DNA from 2 places in the Rhodococcus oxybenzonivorans genome. Region 1 is predicted to be linked to the other one. Evidence: predicted binding sites of a transcription regulator. Region 1 holds the regulator's gene; the other holds the start of a gene.

Region 1 (3,388 bases):
GTCGAGTTCGGGCATGCGGTAATCGAGCAGCGCGACATCCGGCACCAGGGAACGGATGAGTGCGAGGGCCGCGGCACCGTCGTCGGCCTCCCCGACCACCTCGATGTCCTCGCTGGCGACGAGCGCCCGGACCACTCCGTCCCGGAAGATCGGATGGTCGTCGCCCACCACGACACGCACGATGCTCACGGCGCGGCTCGATGCGATGTGACTCCAGCGAAGCCCATTGCTCACTTTCTCACGAGACGAGGCCCGCGCGGAGCACTTCGCGGCGAAGGTGTCCCCCGATCGGTGGACCTCGAGTTCATCCCGCTCTCCGTCCTGTCGGTGGACAGACGTCGGCCCTGATCCGCGACATAGTTGATGCACACCGGAAACGGGACACGGACACTGAGTTCCACTCCCCCACAGACTCTTTCCTACCGAGCACAGGAGAATCCACCATGCGTACCCCCACCCGCCGCCGCGTAGCCCTGTTTTTCGCCCTGCCCGCCACGGTTCTGACCGTCGCCGGTCTCGCGGTGGCCGCAAGCGGTGTCGCCACCGCAGGAACGATGCCGACGTCGGGCCCCACGATCGCGATGACGATCAGCAACGACACCGACCTGCCGATGGTCCTCGCGGGTTCGTCGAACCCCTACGGGCAGTGGATTCAAGCGCCGTCGGACTACCTCGCCCCGCACAGCAGCCAGATCGTGAAGGCATTCTCCAACGACCCGAACGGCGTCGAGGTGGACGCCACCTACTCGCTACCCGGTGGTGCTCAGGCCGTGTTCCGCGCCGACAACTACAGCAACACCACCGACGTGGACGGCACTCGCGTGGACGCCGACTTCGGCCACACCTACGGCATCAGCAGCTGGATCGACTCCGGCTACCCGAACATGAACGTCGGCTACCACCTGTACGGACATCCCTGACGACCCGACCGACTACCGATCCTTATCGACCACCGAACTTTCGACGAAAGCCAGAGACCATGATCATGCACGTCAAGGACACCCCCACCCCGACAGTCTCCCGAACGATGTGGACCACCGAGGAGATCAAGGCACGTCTCGAGGAGATGGACATTCCGCGCACACGCACTCGCCGCGGGTCCCGCTGGGGCAACCGCGACCGATAACCACCGCTGGGTCAGCGTTTGTGTCACCGCTAAGCCAGCGCTTGTGTTACTCGATCAGCGTTTGTGTCTGGGCTTCCAGACGACGAGTGCGTTGCTGCGGGGGATGGGAACGAGGTCACGCCGGTAGCCGGCGTGTACCTGAGCGAGTTCCTCGGCCAGCTCCCGCACCCGGTGTTGTAGCGCTTCCACCTGATTGGTGAGTTCGATGATGCGCTTGATACCGGCGAGGTTGACACCCTCGTCCTGGGAGAGGCGCTGGACCTCGCGGAGCAGTGCGACGTCGCGCGGGGAGTAGCGTCGGCCGCCACCCTGGGTGCGGTGCGGGGTGACGAGGCCCAGACGGTCGTAGTTACGCAACGTCTGGGCGTGCATCCCCGCAAGCTCCGCCGCCACAGAGATCACGAAGATCTGGGCATCGGGGTCAACGGACGCGTCGTGTGGTTCCTGAGTTGTATCGGTCATCACGCACCTGCCCACCCGGCCCTGGGGTCGAACCCACTGGCCTTTTCGGCTTCCAGATAGGTTTTCAATGCGTCGACTGCGGGGTCGTCCAGTTTCTGCGGTACCGCAATCTTGACGGTGACCAGCAAGTCACCTGCCCCGCCGCCACGCTTGGGAACGCCTCTGCCGCGGACGCGGAGGATGCGTCCGTCCGCTGTTCCCGCCGGAATCTTCACGCCGACACGCCCCTCCAAGGTGGGGACGGAGACGGTCGTACCGAGCACGAGTTCACCGTAGCTGACCGGCACCACGACGGTGAGGTCGTCGCCGTTGCGGCCGAACACCTTGTCGGGTCGCACCCGCACGGTGACGAACAGATCACCCGACGGCGCACCGCGCAGGCCCGCCTCCCCTTGCCCGGCCAGCCGGATCTTCTGGCCGTCACTGACACCGGCCGGAACGCGGACCGTGATGGTGCGGGTGCGGTTGGTCACCCCGTTGCCGTGGCACACCTCGCACGGAGAATCGATGATGGAGCCGGTACCGCGGCAGTCGTCACACGGTTCGCTGAAACCGAAGGCGCCCTGGTTGCGGCTGACGATCCCGGTTCCGTTGCAGCGGGGGCATACCCGCGGGCTGGTTCCCGGCTTGGCTCCGCTGCCGTGGCACGTGGTGCACGGCGATGGGCTGGTGAGGCGCAGCGGAACCGTGACACCGAGAGTGGCCTCACGGAATTCGAGCGTCGTCTCGGTCTCCACGTCGCTTCCACGACGCGGACGACTGGACGTGCGGGTGGCGCCGCCGCCGGCACCGCGGTTGAACAGTCCTCCGAAGAGGTCACCGAGTCCGTCGGCCGCGGCGCCGCCACCGCCGAACAGGTCGTTGATGTCGAAACCGCCCTGGCTGAAGCCACCACCGGCTCCGGGGCTGAATCCACCCCGGCCGAAACCGCCGCTGGCGAACAGGCGCCGGGCTTCGTCGTACTCCTTGCGTTTTGCGGGATCCGACAGCACGGCGTGCGCCTCACTGACGGACTTGAACCGCTCCTCCGCCTTGGTGTCGCCGGGGTTCGCATCCGGGTGGAGGTCGCGGGCGAGCTTGCGATACGCCTTCTTGATCTCGTCCGCGGACGCGTCGGACGAGACGCCCAGCTCCTTGTAGAAGTCCTTCTCGATCCACTCCCGTTGGCTCACTGGGCGTCTCCTCCTCTCGCTCTTATTCTTGTTCCGACTCGGCGGGCTGTGCAGCCTCGTCGGAGGTATTCTCTCCGCCTTCGACGCGATCGATCACAGCTACCATCGCATGCCGCAGGACGCGGTCACCGAATTTGTAGCCCTTTCGCATCACGGTGCCCAGCACGGGATCGTGACCGTCTCCCTCGTGCTGCACTGCCTCGTGCAGCGACGGGTCGAACGGATCGCCCTCCGCGCCGAACTCGCTCAGACCCAGAGAGGTGAGCGCGCCGGTGAGCTTGTCTGCCACAGCCTTGAGCGGCCCCGAGTCGAGGTCGCCGTGGCTGCGTGCCCGATCGAGATCGTCGAGCACACCGATGAGTTCACCGACCACCGACGCCTTGGCCGACTCGATGTCGACCTGCTTGTCACGCTGGACGCGGCGACGGTAGTTCGCGTACTCGGCCTGCAGTCGCTGCAGGTCGGCGGTGCGCTCGGCCAGCTCGTCCCTCTCGGGCGCAGCAGCCTGCTCCTGCACTTCCCCTTCGTCCACCGAGCCGGGCTGCGGAGCGGCGGCGGCGCCCGCGAGGGACTCCGTCACCGGTTCCGCTTCCCGCACCTGACCGGTCTCGGGGTCGATCTTCCGCTT
Region 2 (3,388 bases), 1.8 Mb from region 1:
GACCGACTGTGCGGGAATATCGCCTTCGGCTGTTCGGCCTCGGGCAGTCGGGTGCCGACGACGAGCTCCCAGGACTTTCCGTACTCGATCAACGGCAGTGGAAAGGTAATGCTGCCGTGATGTGCGCTGAGGTACAGCAGGAACGAGTCGTCGGTGACGGGTGACCCGTAGTAGTCGGTATCAGGAATAGCGTTGCCGTTGAGGAAGATTCCTACGGCACGTCCGAAGTCGACGAGCCAGTGGTCCTCGGTCATCTCGCTTCCGTCGTGCCGCAGCCAGGCGATGTCGGGGAGGTTGTCGCCCCGTCGGTGGCCGCCCAGTCGACCCAGATGATCGCGTTGTCCTGGGAGTAGGCGTTGTCGTTGCCGTGCTGGGTGCAGCCCAGTTCGTCACCGTGACTGAGCATGGGCACACCCTGCGACAGCAGGAGGGTGGCGAGGAAGTTCCGGCTCTGCTGCGCCCGGAGCGCGAGTATCTCCGGGTCGGTGGTTGGACCCTCCGCACCGCAGTTCCAGGAGCGGTTGTGGCTCTCGCCGTCGTTGTTGTTCTCGCCGTTGGCGTCGTTGTGTTTGTGGTTGTCGCTCACCAGGTCGCGGAGCGTGTATCCGTCGTGGGCGGTGACGAAGTTGATCGAGGCGACCGGCCGTCGACGGGTGCGCTCGTACAGGTCGGCGGAGCCGGTGATGCGGGATGCGATCTCGCCGAGCGCCCCGGGCTCGCCGACCTGGTACCCGACGGGACCGAGGTCCCACGGCTCGGCGATCAGCTTCATCTGGCTGATGACGGGGTCCGTCGTACGTCGCCCCCAGGGTAGGCGGAGCCCGGACGAAGCAGCATGAGCGCTTTTCGGTGGTCGGTCGGATGGAAATGATGGCGTACTTCGAGCGAGTTTCCGGGCCGAAGGGGAATAAAACCTGAGTGTGATGCGCTCAACTTTGCACACGCTTCCGCATTCACTCGTGGACGAGGAGGTCGAGGACGATGGCATGGCCAATTGGCCGACATGCCGATATGGCGCAGTCGGACCCGTTCCGCATCTGGGACTCATGGACCCCGCCCGTGACCGTGGAGGAAACTGCCGACTCCTACGTGGTCGAAGCCGAGGTGCCCGGCGTTCCCCGCGAGAATATCGACGTGAACCTGAGCGGTAACGAGTTGTCGATCGAGGGTGAGATCACCGAACGCAAGCGTGTCGGTCTGATCCGCCATCAGACCCGACGCACCGGCCAGTTCCGCTACCGGGCGACCCTGCCGGGTGAGGTCGACGGCGACAAGGTCGCCGCTTTGCTCGAGAACGGAATGCTGCGCGTCGAAATCGGGAAGGCCGAGGCTGCGCGAGCCCGACGGATTGAGATCACCTCGGGCTGACTCGACAGGGCCGGAAACCTTGACTGACCAGCTCGGGAGTCGGAAAATTGAGTCCAACAGGCTCAACTCTGAAACGCAGTCTTTCACTAACTGAGGAGGAGAAAAATGGCACGCGCGGTCGGTATCGACCTCGGTACAACCAACTCGGTCGTGTCAGTGCTCGAGGGCGGCGACCCGGTGGTGGTTGCCAACTCGGAAGGGTCCCGGACCACGCCCTCGGTGGTCGCATTCGCCAAGAACGGTGAGGTGCTGGTCGGCCAGCCCGCCAAGAACCAGGCGGTCACCAACGTCAGCCGGACGGTGCGGTCGGTCAAACGCGAGATCGGCACGCCGTGGACGGTGGAGATCGACGGCAAGAAGTACACAGCGCAGGAGATCAGTGCCAGGGTTCTGATGAAACTCAAGCGTGACGCCGAGTCGTATTTGGGCGAGGACATCACGGACGCCGTGATCACCGTCCCCGCCTACTTCGAAGACGCGCAACGTCAGGCCACGAAGGAAGCCGGCCAGATCGCCGGCCTGAACGTGCTGCGCATCATCAACGAGCCCACCGCCGCGGCACTCGCTTACGGCCTGGACAAGGGCGACAAGGAACAGACCATCCTGGTGTTCGACCTCGGCGGCGGCACCTTCGACGTCTCACTGCTCGACATCGGCGAGGGTGTCGTCGAGGTTCGCGCCACCTCCGGCGACAACCACCTCGGTGGTGACGACTGGGACCAGCGCATCGTCGACTGGCTGGTCGACAAGTTCAAGGCCCAGAATGGCATCGACCTGACCAAGGACAAGATGGCGCTGCAGCGCCTGCGTGAGGCGGCGGAGAAGGCGAAGATCGAGCTGAGTTCCTCGCAGAGCACCTCGATCAACCTGCCGTACATCACCGTCGACGCGGACAAGAACCCGTTGTTCCTCGACGAGCAGCTCTCCCGCAGCGAGTTTCAGAAGATCACCTCCGATCTGCTCGACCGCACCCGTGCCCCGTTCCAATCGGTGATCAGGGACAGCGGTATCGCGGTCAAGGACATCGACCACGTCGTGCTCGTCGGTGGTTCCACCCGCATGCCCGCCGTCTCCGACCTGGTTCGGGAGCTCACCGGCGGTAAGGAACCGAACAAGGGTGTGAATCCGGACGAGGTCGTCGCGGTGGGCGCTGCCCTGCAGGCCGGTGTCCTCAAGGGCGAGGTCAAGGACGTGCTGCTCCTCGACGTCACGCCGCTGTCCCTCGGTATCGAGACCAAGGGTGGGGTGATGACCAAGCTCATCGAGCGCAACACCACCATCCCGACCAAGCGGTCCGAGACCTTCACCACGGCCGACGACAATCAGCCGTCGGTGCAGATTCAAGTGTTCCAGGGTGAGCGCGAGATCGCCTCGCACAACAAGCTGCTCGGCTCGTTCGAGTTGGCGGGTATTCCGCCGGCTCCGCGCGGGGTGCCGCAGATCGAGGTCACCTTCGACATCGATGCCAACGGCATCGTGCACGTGACGGCGAAGGACAAGGGCACCGGCAAGGAGAACACCATCAGGATCCAGGAGGGCTCCGGACTGTCCAAGGAAGAGATCGACCGGATGATCAAGGATGCCGAGGCCCACGCGGCCGAAGACTCCCGACGGCGTGAGGAGGCCGAAACGCGGAACCAGGCCGAGTCGCTGGTGTATCAGACCGAGAAGTTCATCAAGGACAACGACGACAAGGTTCCCGAGGACGTCAAGGGCAAGGTGCGGTCGGCGATCAAGGAAGTGCAGGATGCTCTGGCCGGCACCGACATCGGGGCGGTCAAGTCCGCGGTCGAGAAGCTGGCCACGGAGTCCCAGTCCTTGGGTCAGGCACTGTACGACACCCAGGCGCAGCAGGGCGGCGCGCCCGGCGGCGACGGGACCACGGGGTCCGATGGATCCGAGCAGGTGTTCGATGCGGAGGTGGTGGACGAACCGGGGAGGGAGGATGCGCGATGAGCACTGAGCGCACCAACGGGGAAAAACCACCGCGAGAACCGATTTCGATCACCGATAAACGCCG

The links. Region 1 encodes HspR, which represses chaperone genes until heat shock. Its sites were predicted from a motif close to ANNTGAGTNNNNNNNACTCANNT; they were not measured.
Region 2: dnaK (molecular chaperone DnaK) is a predicted target of HspR. The motif match lies at 1,414-1,436, and genes of this name have one in related genera.

The regions. Positions count from the first base shown of each region.
Region 1 covers NZ_CP021354.1:5,125,371-5,128,758, forward strand. Annotated here, with positions in the region: gene CBI38_RS24005 (response regulator) at 1-180, opposite strand, end outside; gene CBI38_RS24010 (hypothetical protein) at 444-920, shown strand; gene CBI38_RS38515 (hypothetical protein) at 980-1,126, shown strand; gene CBI38_RS24015 (heat shock protein transcriptional repressor HspR) at 1,181-1,588, opposite strand; gene dnaJ (molecular chaperone DnaJ) at 1,588-2,760, opposite strand; gene grpE (nucleotide exchange factor GrpE) at 2,783-3,388, opposite strand, start outside.
Region 2 covers NZ_CP021354.1:293,862-297,249, forward strand. Annotated here, with positions in the region: partial or broken gene CBI38_RS01460 (glycogen debranching enzyme) at 1-790, opposite strand, end outside; gene CBI38_RS01465 (Hsp20/alpha crystallin family protein) at 982-1,368, shown strand; gene dnaK (molecular chaperone DnaK) at 1,474-3,324, shown strand; gene grpE (nucleotide exchange factor GrpE) at 3,321-3,388, shown strand, end outside.